DNA from 3 places in the Bacillus luti genome. Region 2 is predicted to be linked to each of the others. Evidence: predicted binding sites of a transcription regulator. Region 2 holds the regulator's gene; each other region holds the start of a gene.
What was found. The regulator Rex, encoded in region 2, represses fermentation and respiration genes when NADH is low (regulators of the CRP and FNR family bind a similar motif). The targets are predictions, from matches to a motif close to TTGTGAAATATTTCACAA.

Region 1 (4,293 bases), 740 kb from region 2:
CAAAAAAGCAGACTGTGGCTTCTTCAGTCTGCTTTTATCTATTATTAAGGAGATTTTCAATTTAAGATTGCGGTACAGTCATATCACCAGAATGAATACGACCTGCTTTTTTAAGAGCGATGTAAAGTATATAAGAAACAGCTACTGGAATGATGATATAAGTGATTACCATCGCTGGGACAACTTCCCATCCTTGGCTGGAAATTAAATTAATTGGTGCGATAAGAGAACTTAATCCAAGACCTGCAATTTCTTTCCCTGCTTCTAGCTGGAAAATTAATGCGGATACTGGGCCAACTATGGCGCTGGCGACGACAGTTGGGACGAGAATCATTGGATTTTTAGTAATGTTTGGCAACTGTACTTTCGGAGTACAAAGGGCCTGAGCTAATATGCCGCCTAAATTATTTTCTTTTGCTGAGATGACAGAGAATCCGATAAACTGAGCAACACATCCGGCAAGAGCAGCACCACCTGCAACGCCATCTAAGCTAAGCGCTATCGCTAATGCAGCTGATGAAGCTGGAGAGATAAGTAACAGTCCCCAAACTACTGCAATGACGATAGAAGCAATGAATGGGCTACCAGCTGAACTATCTTTAATAAATGCTCCAACTGCATTTAAAACCGGGCTAATATTTTGTGCTAACCAAATACCGACTAAACCAGAACCTAATATTGCTGCAAATGGAACGAGCATCATATCTAAAGCAGTTTTTCCGCTTAAACGTTTACCAATATATACAGCTAAAGTTGCTGTTAATAACGCTCCAATTGGCTCACCTGTTTTAATGATTAAACCAGCTTCAGTAATTGAAATAGATCCGGCACCAATCGCTCCAGCTACCATCGCTGAGAAGATAACAAGACCGTTTGCACCGAGCATAAAAGCAATCCCGGCTCCAATGGCTGGTGCCATAAGTGATTTTGCAACAACTCCGATTGTAATCAGTAATGGGATATCAACAATTCTTCCTATATTTTCGATCAGTAAACCAATTCCGAGGGATACGAAAATACCTTGCGCAATTCCAGCAGATGCTTTAAATACACGAGACATTATATATTCCTTCATTTGTTTCACCTTCTCCTATAAGTTAGTAACCAATTGTTTTCATATACTCACGTAAAATATCGTTTGATTTTGCGAATCGAGATTCTTCATCCTCTGTTAAATTTAGTTGTACAACTTCTTTCATACCATCTCTAGTAATAATAGCTGGCACCCCTGTACAAATGTCATATTCACCGTACTCACCATCTAAAATAGCTGATACAGCAATTACACGGTAATCATCATTAAAGATTGAGCTTGCAATATATGCTAGAGAATTTCCGATTCCGTAATAAGTAGTACCTTTTCGTTTATAAATTTCCCATCCAGCTTTTGCAGTCTTCTCAACAATTTCATCTAAATCTATTTCACCGAAACGTTCTTTTTTCTCTTCTAAAATTTGCAGAACTGGCTTTCCTCCAACAGTTACATGTGACCAAGCAACCATTTGAGAATCCCCATGCTCTCCTAGTGAATACCCATGAATGCTACGAGGATCTACATGTAACATTTCAGATAAAATTGTTCTTAAGCGAGAAGAATCTAATGATGTACCTGTACCAATTACACGATTTCTAGGTAATCCTGATAATTTCCACACTTGATATGTAATAATATCAACTGGGTTCGATGCGATTAAGAAAATACCGTCAAATCCACTTTCCATGACACCGCCAACAATGCTTTCCATAATCTTTGCACTTGCTCCTAAAGTATCTAAACGACTTTGTCCAGGCTTTGGTGCTGGTCCTGCTGTAATAATAACAATGTCCATATCTTTGCAGTCTTCATAGTTTCCTGCATATACTTTTGTTCTTGTATTTGTAAAGTTAATGCAATGTGATAAATCCATCGCTTCCCCAACTGCACGTTCATGATTTATATCAATTAATAATAGCTCTTCGCAAATCCCTTGATTTACAATGGAATACGCACAACTTGATCCAACTAATCCAGTACCGATAATTGCAATTTTTCTTGTATTTCTTTTCATAGCAATCTCTCCTAATTGATCATATAATCTATTTCTTTTCTTCTTTACACTCTTAATTATAGAGATTACGACGATAGAAACCATGGATACTTTGTGAAATATTGAACAAAGTATTTGTCCTTTTTGTGAATTGTTATATTCCATTTTCGTCATATTTGTTACAACTGGAAAAATATTTATTATATATTTATTGACATGCAAAATAAAACGAGCGAATCCATATTCGCTCGTTTTTTTCATCTCCATTATTCCGCACTTAATTGACTTTTCAATTGCTGCACAATCATCGGATTCGCAGGTGCTGCTGGCTTATAATAACTCTTTTGCTTCGCGTACTCATACATATTACGTTGGCGCATCTCATCTTGATTACGAATTTGAATTAATGTTTGATGTAATTGTTCATTATCAGACTGAGAAATATAATTTGCATAACTTGTTAAACTTGCATTTAATCCTGCTAAATAATCATTTACCATATCTTTTTCATTCATCTTTCGCTTCCTCCTATCCTAAGAAAGTCATTAATTGTTGTTTCGTATTTCTTGCATCTTGTGCATCCTTTTGTAGCATTTGTTTCAACTGTGGATCTGTACAAGCCTGTGCATACTGCTCTAACTTGTTAATAACTGTTGCGTGTCCACCAATTAAATGACGTAAGTTCTCTACTTCAAGCTCTGTTAAATTTTGCATAGAATACTCCTACCTTTCTTCTTTCATTCACCATTTATTATTTGATTCTTTTTCAATCGTATTCATAAAAAAAACTTTCTTACATTTCCTTCATACTAAAACCAATCGCATCTATTTATAAAAACATAAAAATGTTATAATTACATAAAAATACATTTCTTTAAAATATCCCCTTATGATCCTACATACTTAACAAACAAATCATAGTAAGAAGGTGTGCTTATGCAAAAATTTAAAGGTATCTTCTTTATTGTGTATGCACTCTTATATGTAAAACTTGTAATTGATGTATTAACTGTAAAACCACTATTCACTTCTATACCTTTACACATATTATTTCTCATTTGTTTTCTATTTATAGCACTTAACAATTATAAAAATCGCAACACTATGTTTTTCTTAATATTTATTAGTGCAACTCTATTAGTAAGTATCAGTTTAATTAAAAATACCCTTTTATAAACTCTACATAACAAAGGAGCACTGAACATGAAAACCCACGAATTTCTTACAAAAACCCAAGAAACTTATAACCCTAACCAAAGCCAAGATCCTTTTATATTTATGTTTTTCAGTTTCCTATTAGCGATATACACATACTTAAAACCCACAAAGTAATATCATCTAACAAAAAGAGCCTCTACTGATTTAGAGGCTCTTTCTACTTAAATTCCGCTTTGCTTCTTCAATCGCCCGTTGCATTTGCACGAATGGATCTTTCATCATTTTCCCATGCCCTGTCGCCAATATAGTCGGCTCATATTTCAGCAACTTTTTGGCGCTTGTTAACGCGACTTCTGCATCCCAAGTGCCAAACACAGGAAACGGAAACAGCCACTTTATTTGTCCTGCAACCGCTACTCCTCCTCTCGTTTGAAATGCGTCTCCTACAATGAGTGCATCATTTCTCGTATCTAAAAATGCCATTGATCCCGGCGTATGACCTGGAGCTGCAATCGCTACAAGAGAACCAATTTTATCTCCCTCTTGAAGAAGAATATCTGGGATTGTATTTATCTGTTTTGACACTCCCACTTTTATTGGTGTGTTTCGTTCTCCCTCTTGCAGTGCCTTATCTCCTTCAAGTAAACAAGCATCTCTTTTAGAAACATAGACCGGAACATCCGGCAGCACTTGTTTTATAGCATCGAGCGCTCCTATATGATCATCATGCGCATGTGTAATAACGATATTCGTAATCGGCTTTCCTATTTTTCGAGCTAATTCTAAAATCTTCTTTGCACAAAATGGCAAAGCCGCATCTATTAAAGTTAATCCTCTTTCTTCTTCAATAAAATAACAGTTAATCGGAAATAGATGCGGGAAAAACGCGATTTGATGAACTGTTCCTACTCTTATTAACTGCATCCTCTTTACCTCCATAAAAAAAGCTGTTTACACATACATATGTAATACAGCCCTTTTCCATTTAATATTTTCTTTTCAAAACTACGATAGTTAAAGCGTAAGAACAAAGTACCCCTGCTAATAAAAACGCATTTGCTAATTTATATTGTTCGCCTGTCAACGAATATAGATTCCCAATTAAAAA
Region 2 (4,293 bases):
TTACCAACGCGCTCCATTGCTTCAGCAATTAATTCACCTACTTCTTCGTCAGCAGCAGAAATAGCAGCTACTTGTGCGATTGAAGATTTACCTTCGATTGGTTTAGAAATCGTTTTTAATTCTTCAATTGCAGCAGTAACAGCTTTTTCGATCCCTTTACGAAGACCCATTGGATTAGCGCCAGCTGTTACGTTTTTAAGACCTTCACGAATCATAGCTTGTGCTAATACAGTTGCAGTTGTTGTTCCGTCACCAGCTACATCGTTTGTTTTGCTAGCAACTTCTGCTACTAATTTTGCACCCATGTTTTCGAATGCATCTTCTAATTCGATTTCTTTTGCGATCGTTACACCATCATTAGTAATAAGTGGTGAACCGAATTTTTTTTCAAGTACAACGTTACGACCTTTTGGTCCAAGCGTTACTTTTACTGCGTTTGCAAGAGTGTCGACACCGCGAAGCATCGAACGACGTGCTTCTTCACTAAATTTAATATCTTTTGCCATAATAATTGACCCCCTTGGATTGTTTAAGATTTATATAATTAACCGATAACCGCTAAAATGTCACTTTCACGTAAAATCAAGTACTCTTTACCTTCGTATTTCACTTCAGTACCTGCATATTTTGAGAAGATGATAAGATCACCTGCTGCTACCTCTAAAGCAACACGCTCACCATTTTCAAGCACTCGACCAGTACCTGCTGCAACAACTTTACCCTCTTGTGGTTTTTCCTTTGCAGTGTCTGGTAATACAATACCACTTGCTGTTTTTTCTTCTGCTTGAACAAGCTCAATTACAACGCGATCACCTAATGGCTTTAGCATGAACAATAACCTCCTCATTGTGTTATGTAAATTTTATTTATTAGCACTCAAGTCACCCGAGTGCTAACACACTTATAATAATAAATAATCTCAATTTCTTTTGCAAGTAAAAAAATCATAATTTTTTCGCAAATTACTATATATACTTTTCTATATAAAATCCTTCTTCTACTAGCTTTATCATATGAATCGTTGTTTCTACTCCTCGTATGTTACAATATGAAAGACACCCTAAGTTGTTTTCGCTATACACACAACTTTTTCCTGTCTTCTACTTTAATTTCCAATACAAATTTACAAAAAAATCATAATTCAAATGAAAGTTTATATCGTAGGTAGCATATTACATGTTATCCTGCCTTATCTCATACACTAGAGTTAGAAAGGATGGTTAAACCATTTGAAGAAACAATATTGGTGGATTATCGTTACATACATTTTAATGCAGTTATCATCAATTGCTGGATTACCACTTCTCCTAAAAACTGGACTTTATGATAACAGGGGATTTACTAGAGAGGAGAAATTCCAGCTCATAACTGGCCACTGGGCAATCATTAGCTTCTTTATTGCATTATGTATCGTACTTTGGTTACTTAGAACAGACATTCGCGACAGGCATTTAGATACGATGCGCTCTTCTGTTCCAGCTACAGTTGGATGGATTTTCATCGGGTTCTTCTTAGCCTTTTTCTCACAAAGTATCGCTGGTATGATTGAAATGTATTTACTAGGTATTAAACCTGGATCTGAAAATACAGCAAGGCTTATGGACATCGCAAGAACAACACCTTGGTTCCTTATTGTTGTATCTATTATAGGACCAATTTTAGAAGAAATCGTATTTAGAAAAATTTTATTTGGTACACTTTATAAGAAGTTTAACTTCTTTATTGCCGCTATCATTAGTTCTCTTGTATTTGCGGCGATTCATTTTGATTTTACTCACTTATTGGTATACACTGCTATGGGACTCGTATTCGCCTTTTTATATGTAAAAACGAAACGTATTATCGTTCCAATTGCAGCTCATGTTGCGATGAATACATTCGTCGCACTCGCTCAAATTGCAGTAAGCAATGAGCAAATTCAAGAAATGATTAAAGAAGCTGAAAAAATGCAAGGCTTTATCGGAGGATTTTTAGTATGAGAAACTCACCATTGTTCATGGCTGCATTGTACTTCCTTCTCGGATGTATCTTTACACGTTTCGCCATTACGAACGTAACAGATACAATCTGGAATATGTGGACAATACTATTTGCAGTTATGGCGACAATTGATTTTAATTTGGCGCTTCGCCTTATATTAGTTAAATTCACACAGAAGAAATAATAAAACGCAGAGGTCGCTTCCTCTGCGTTTTATTGTGGATAATTTTTCAAAAAGTAAACGAGTGTTTGTAACTCTACAGCTAAATCAATATGATGAATTCTTATATTCTCTGACACATTTAAGCGTGCTGGTGTAAAATTTAAAATACCGTGCACGTTTGTTTCTGCCAATCTATCTGCTACAGATTGCGCTACTGTAGCGGGTACTGTTAATATCGCCACTTGTATATCAGTTGATAAACGTTCTTCTAATTCATCTAAATGATATACAGGAATGCCTCCGATTTCTGTTCCAACTTTCTCTTCACTAACATCAAATGCCATTTCAATCTTTGTATTATTGTTTTTCGTGAAATTATAATGTAAGAAAGCGGTCCCTAAATTACCTACTCCAATAAGCGCTACACGTGTTATATCATCTTGATCGAGTGTTTCCCGGAAAAATGATAATAAATAATTTACATTATATCCATATCCTTTTTTCCCTAACGCTCCAAAATACGAGAAATCTCTTCGAATCGTTGCGGAATCAACCTTTACCGCTTCACTCAATTCGGCTGATGAAACACGTTGCTTACCAGAAAGAGATAAGTTTTGGATAAATCGATAGTATAGAGGCAATCGCTTAGCAGTGGCTTGTGGAATTTTCTGCTGATCCATATAACCTCTCCTCTCTTCCTATCTTGATTCATATACTTTAATCAAATACAGAAGTTTAGCACTCATTAAATTCCTTGTATAATAGAAAGAAGAAGTATTCTCTCTGTATTTTAAACTATACACTATTTTTAGTATGATTGAGAAATATAAACATGGCAAAGTTAAGAAATTATTTGAGGTGAAAACATTGATTTTATTACAAGTAAATGGACTTTCGAAATTATACGGTGCAGAAACGATTCTTGCAAACATAAAATTGGAAGTGCAAACGAAAGATCGTATCGCATTAGTCGGACGAAATGGAGCCGGGAAATCTACATTATTAAAAATAATTGCTGGGGAGTTATCTCATGATGGCGGTGAAATTATAAAACCGAAAGATGTCTCAATGGGATATTTAGCTCAAAATACCGGATTAGAAACGTCGTTAACAATTTGGGATGAAATGTTAACCGTCTTTACGCACTTGCAGCAAATGGAGACAAAACTTCGAAGGCTTGAGCAAGAGATGGGAAAAGAAGAAAACTTTTCAAACGCAGCTATATACGAAAAATTATTAGCTGATTATGATCAATTGCAATTAGACTATAAAGACAAAGGTGGTTATCAGTACGAAGCAGACATTCGCTCGATTTTAAGCGGTCTTGGCTTCCCAGTTGAAACACATCAGACGACAATCTCTACTTTAAGCGGTGGACAAAAAACACGATTAGCTCTCGGTAAACTATTATTAACGAAACCAGACTTACTTATTTTGGACGAGCCTACAAACCATTTAGACATCGAAACATTAACATGGCTTGAACAATATTTACAAGGCTATCCTGGCGCGATACTAATCGTTTCACATGACCGTTATTTCTTAGACAAACTCGTTACACAAGTATATGAAATTTCGAATAAAGAAAGCAGACGATTTGTTGGGAACTACAGTAAATATTTAGACTTAAAATCAGCTTTATACGAGCAAGAAATGAAGCGTTACGAAAAACAACAAGATGAAATCGCTAAGCTTGAAGACTTCGTCCAAAAGAATATAGCTCGTGCATCTACGACGAAGCGCGCACAAAGCCGCCGTAAACAATTGGATCGAATGGAATTATTAACAAGACCATTAGGTGATTCTAAGTCAGCATCATTCCACTTCGACATCGAAAAACAAAGTGGGAATGATGTTTTACAAGTAAAAGATGCAACTATTGGCTATGATGCAGATCCGATCATTGAACATGTAACTATGCGCTTAACACGCGGGGATAGCGTTGCTTTAGTTGGACCAAACGGAATTGGGAAATCCACATTGTTAAAGTCCATTGTGAATAAGTTACCATTATTAAATGGTGATGTTTCTTTCGGATCTAATGTATCTGTTGGTTATTACGATCAAGAACAAGCCAATTTGACATCTTCTAAGCGCGTGTTAAATGAACTATGGGATGAATATCCACTGCAACCTGAAAAAGAAATTCG
Region 3 (4,293 bases), 1.4 Mb from region 2:
TTTCTTATATCTAAAAACTTCTGTTTAATGCCATAAAATGTTGTTTCAGGATGCTCATAGAATAGCCACATACCTTTTGCTGCATCCATAGCTGAACCACCACCAAGCGCGATAATTACATCTGGCTGAAAACTTCTCATCATTTCCGCACCTTTAAACACAGTTTCATCTGATGGATCTGGCTCGACCTCAAAGAAAACTTCAACTTTCACATCGTTTGCATGTTTACGTAAATAGTGCGCGACTGTATCTACATATCCGTGCTCAACCATTCCTGGATCCGTTACAATAAATGCACGTGAAATGTTAGGCATATTTGCTAAATATGCTGTCGCATGTTTTTCAAAATAAATTTTTGGTGGTAATTTGAACCACTGCATATTCTTTTTTCTATTTGCCAACCTTTTTATATTTAATAAATGCGTCGCTGTTACGTTTTGAGAAACTGAGTTTTTACCGTAGGAACCACAGCCAAGCGTAAGTGATGGAATAAATCCATTATATATATCCCCTATTCCACCTTGTGATGAAGGTGCATTTACAATAAGACGGCAAGCTTTCATACGTAATCCAAATTGTTTTTGCACTTCTTTGTTTGCCGAATGAATGACTGCTGAATGGCCTAATCCACCAAGATTCAACATTTCTTCGCAATATGTAAATCCTTCTTCTAATGAGTTTGCTTTTACACAAGCTAATACTGGGCTCAGCTTCTCACGAGATAGTGGATACGCAGCTCCGATGCCTCGTATTTCAGCTACAAGCATTTTTGTATCTGCAGGTACAGTAATTCCTACTAATTCAGCAATATACTGTGCCGATTTCCCAACAATATCACTATTTACTGCACATGTATTTTCATTAATAACAAGTTTTTCTAATTTTTCTCTCTCTTCTTCTGTTACAAAGTAACAACTGTTCTCCATCATTTCTGCTTTCACACTATCATAGATTTCTTTATCGACAATGATCGCTTGTTCCGATGCACAAATCATACCGTTATCAAATGTTTTCGATAAAATTAAATCATTAACAGCTCGTTTTATATGTGCTGATTTCTCTATATAACATGGTACATTACCAGGACCTACACCTAGCGCTGGTTTTCCAGTAGAATATGCTGATTTCACCATACCAGCCCCTCCAGTTGCCAAAACAAGCGCAACACCTTCATGATTCATTAATTGTTTTGTTGCTTCGACAGAAGGTTTCTCAATCCACTGAATACAATGTTTTGGTGCCCCTGCCTTCACCGCTGCATTATATACTGTTTTCGCCGCTGCAATAGAACAGTTTTGTGCTGAAGGATGAAATGCGAAAATAATTGGATTTCTCGTTTTTATCGCGATTAATGCTTTAAACATTGTTGTCGATGTTGGATTCGTTACTGGCGTTACCCCAGCTACTACACCGACGGGCTCCGCAATTTCTATTATTTCTTCATGAGGATCTTCGTGAATAATCCCTACTGTTTTATCTTTCTTTATGCTATGCCAAATATATTCAGTAGCAAAAATATTTTTAATGCATTTATCTTCGTATACACCACGACCTGTTTCTTCAACAGCCAACTTCGCAAGTGGCATATGTTGATCAACACCTGCTAATGCCATTTCATGAACAATGTTGTCAATTTGCTCTTGTGTAAAACTTTCTAATGCTTGTAAAGCCTTCCGACCGTTATTCACTAACGTATCAATCATCTCTTTTACTTCCTGCATTTCATTTACAACTTTCTCTTTGACTACCATGTAAATTCCTCCTATTCTGCTATCCTGGACTAAATAAGACCCTATAGGTCATAATTAGTCCCGATTAGCGCAAAAAAAATAGAGTTGCTTTCCTACATGAACTTCATTGTTTGTGAAACTTTTCACAAGTTTGTTCGTGAGTAACACTTCATGAATTCAATATACATGAAATCATTTCATTTGTGTATGTCTATTTTGTGAAATTTTTCACAAAATAATTCAAAAAATGCACTGCTCTATATTAGCAGTGCATTTTTTTTATGCTAACGCTTGTGCTAAATCTTCAATTAAATCTTCGCCGTCTTCAATACCGACAGAAATTCGAATTAATGTATCTGTAATACCTAATTCTTTGCGACGATCTGCTGGGATTGATGCATGTGTCATTTGAGATGGGATAGAAATTAAACTTTCCACTGCTCCTAAACTTTCAGCCAGTGTAAAGTATTGTAATTTCTCAAGTACTTTATTTAAAGTTTCTTCGCTATCTACATCAAATGAGATAATGGCACCAAATCCATTTGCTTGTTCTGTTGCTAAGCCATGGTTTTGATGTGACTCAAGACCTGGATAATATACTTTATTTACTTTTGGATGGTTATTTAAAAACTCAGCAATTGCGCGTGAATTCGTTTCATGTTCTTCCATACGAATTCCTAATGTTTTTAAACCACGTAGTAGTAAGAAGCTATCTTGCGGGCCAAGAATGCCTCCTGTTGAGTTTTGTACAAAGTGAAGGTCTTCTGCTAATTGCGGGCTATTTACAACTACTAGACCTGCAACTACGTCACTATGACCTCCTAAATATTTTGTTGCACTGTGAAGTACAATGTCTGCTCCTAAAGAAATCGGCGACTGCCAATATGGCGTCATGAATGTATTATCAATAATTGTTAATAAATCGTTCTCTTTCGCAAGAGTAGATATTTTTTTAATATCAGTAATTTTCAGTAATGGGTTCGTTGGTGTTTCCACATAAACCGCTTTCGTATTTGGACGAATTGCTTCTGCAACTTCCTCTAAGTTTGTTGTATCTACAAATGTATGCTCAATACCGAAGCGGTTTAATACTTTCGTGATAACGCGGTACGTTCCACCATACACATCATCTGTTAAAATAACGTGGTCACCTTTTGAGAACAACATAATTGTAGCTGTAATAGCAGCCATTCCTGAACCAAATGCAAAACCAGCATGACCGTTTTCTAATACAGCAATCATTTCTTCTAAAGCTGCACGTGTTGGGTTGCCTGTACGTGAATATTCATATCCTTGATGCTTACCAACTGCTTCTTGTTTGTACGTACTCGTTTGATAAATCGGTACATTTACAGATCCAGTTGAAGGTTCTCCTATGCGAATACCATGAATTAACTTTGTCTTTGCTCTCATTTTTTATTCCCATCCTTTGTATATGTCTTTACTTAAATAGCGCTCACTACTGTCAGGAAAAATCGTTACAATATTTGTACCTGGCGCTGCTTTCTCTGCTTCAAGTAAACTCGCATGAAATGCTGCTCCTGAAGAGCTTCCAACAAGCAGTCCTTCTTTTTGCGCTAATTCCTTCACTCGTAAAAATGCATTTCGATCAGAGATTGTATGAATTGCATCAAAATAAGATGTTTTCAAAAATGGCGGAATGAATTCAAGGCCAATCCCTTCTGTTTCATGAGAACCAGCTTTACCACCATTTAAAATGGATCCTTCTGGTTCCACAATAACGGTTTTTATATCTACATTTTTTTCTTTCAAATAAGATGCAGTCCCCATGAATGTACCACCAGTTCCTGCTCCTGCAACAAATATGTTAATCTCTCCGTTAAGTGCCGACCAAAGTTCAGGACCTAGTGTTTTGAAATAAGCACGAGGGTTTGCTTCATTCGCAAACTGACTTGGAGAGTATGAATTCGGTATTTCATTTACTAATTCTTTTGCTTTTGCAATTGCACCCGTCATTCCTTGCTCAGTCGGTGTATGCACAACCGTTGCGCCTAGTGCTTTCATCAATTCTTGTTTTTCGATACTAAATTTCTCTGGTACACAAACAATGACGCGTAAATCATGTTGTAACGCTGCGAGTGCCAGTCCAATACCAGTATTTCCAGCTGTCGGTTCAATAATTGTTCCGCCCTGGGTAACAAGCCCTTTTTCTAGCGCATCTTCGATTAATTCTCTTCCTAAACGATCCTTAACGCTTCCGCCTGGGTTATAAAATTCAAGCTTTGCAAATAAACGGACCCCTTCAGGAAGTGAAAAGCGAGTAATTTCTACAATTGGTGTATGACCAATTAATTCATGAACTCCACGATATACATTCATCGTGTTCTCCCCCTTATTTGCCAATAAAGAAAAGGCAACTGTATGTATTTTCTTTATATGAGACAGTTGCCTTTTTGTTACATTACTTTAACTCTTCTAGTACTTTTACGATAAAGTTTGTAGAATGAAGAGCTGCTTGATCTAAAAATTGATCAAATGAAACATTGGATTCTTTACCAGCAATATCAGAAAGTGCACGAATGATAACAAACGGAACTTCATA

Region 1: a site for Rex is predicted at 2,140-2,157, ahead of EUC40_RS01975 (L-lactate dehydrogenase). Genes of this name have one in related genera too.
Region 3: a site for Rex is predicted at 1,947-1,964, ahead of adhE (bifunctional acetaldehyde-CoA/alcohol dehydrogenase). Genes of this name have one in related genera too.

The regions. Positions count from the first base shown of each region.
Region 1 is NZ_CP040336.1:398,021-402,313, reverse strand. It holds gene EUC40_RS01980 (PTS sugar transporter subunit IIC) at 62-1,075, opposite strand; gene EUC40_RS01975 (L-lactate dehydrogenase) at 1,098-2,048, opposite strand; gene EUC40_RS01970 (spore coat protein) at 2,294-2,542, opposite strand; gene EUC40_RS01965 (hypothetical protein) at 2,556-2,741, opposite strand; gene EUC40_RS01960 (hypothetical protein) at 2,964-3,203, shown strand; gene EUC40_RS01955 (MBL fold metallo-hydrolase) at 3,390-4,109, opposite strand; gene EUC40_RS01950 (DUF2178 domain-containing protein) at 4,171-4,293, opposite strand, start outside.
Region 2 is NZ_CP040336.1:4,860,438-4,864,730, forward strand. It holds gene groL (chaperonin GroEL) at 1-506, opposite strand, end outside; gene groES (co-chaperone GroES) at 545-829, opposite strand; gene EUC40_RS24410 (CPBP family intramembrane glutamic endopeptidase) at 1,230-1,979, shown strand; gene EUC40_RS24415 (YdiK family protein) at 1,976-2,164, shown strand; gene EUC40_RS24420 (redox-sensing transcriptional repressor Rex) at 2,194-2,823, opposite strand; gene EUC40_RS24425 (ABC-F family ATP-binding cassette domain-containing protein) at 3,011-4,293, shown strand, end outside.
Region 3 is NZ_CP040336.1:1,018,447-1,022,739, reverse strand. It holds gene adhE (bifunctional acetaldehyde-CoA/alcohol dehydrogenase) at 1-1,751, opposite strand, end outside; gene EUC40_RS05230 (bifunctional cystathionine gamma-lyase/homocysteine desulfhydrase) at 2,010-3,143, opposite strand; gene EUC40_RS05225 (O-acetylserine dependent cystathionine beta-synthase) at 3,147-4,070, opposite strand; gene mtnN (5'-methylthioadenosine/S-adenosylhomocysteine nucleosidase) at 4,153-4,293, opposite strand, start outside.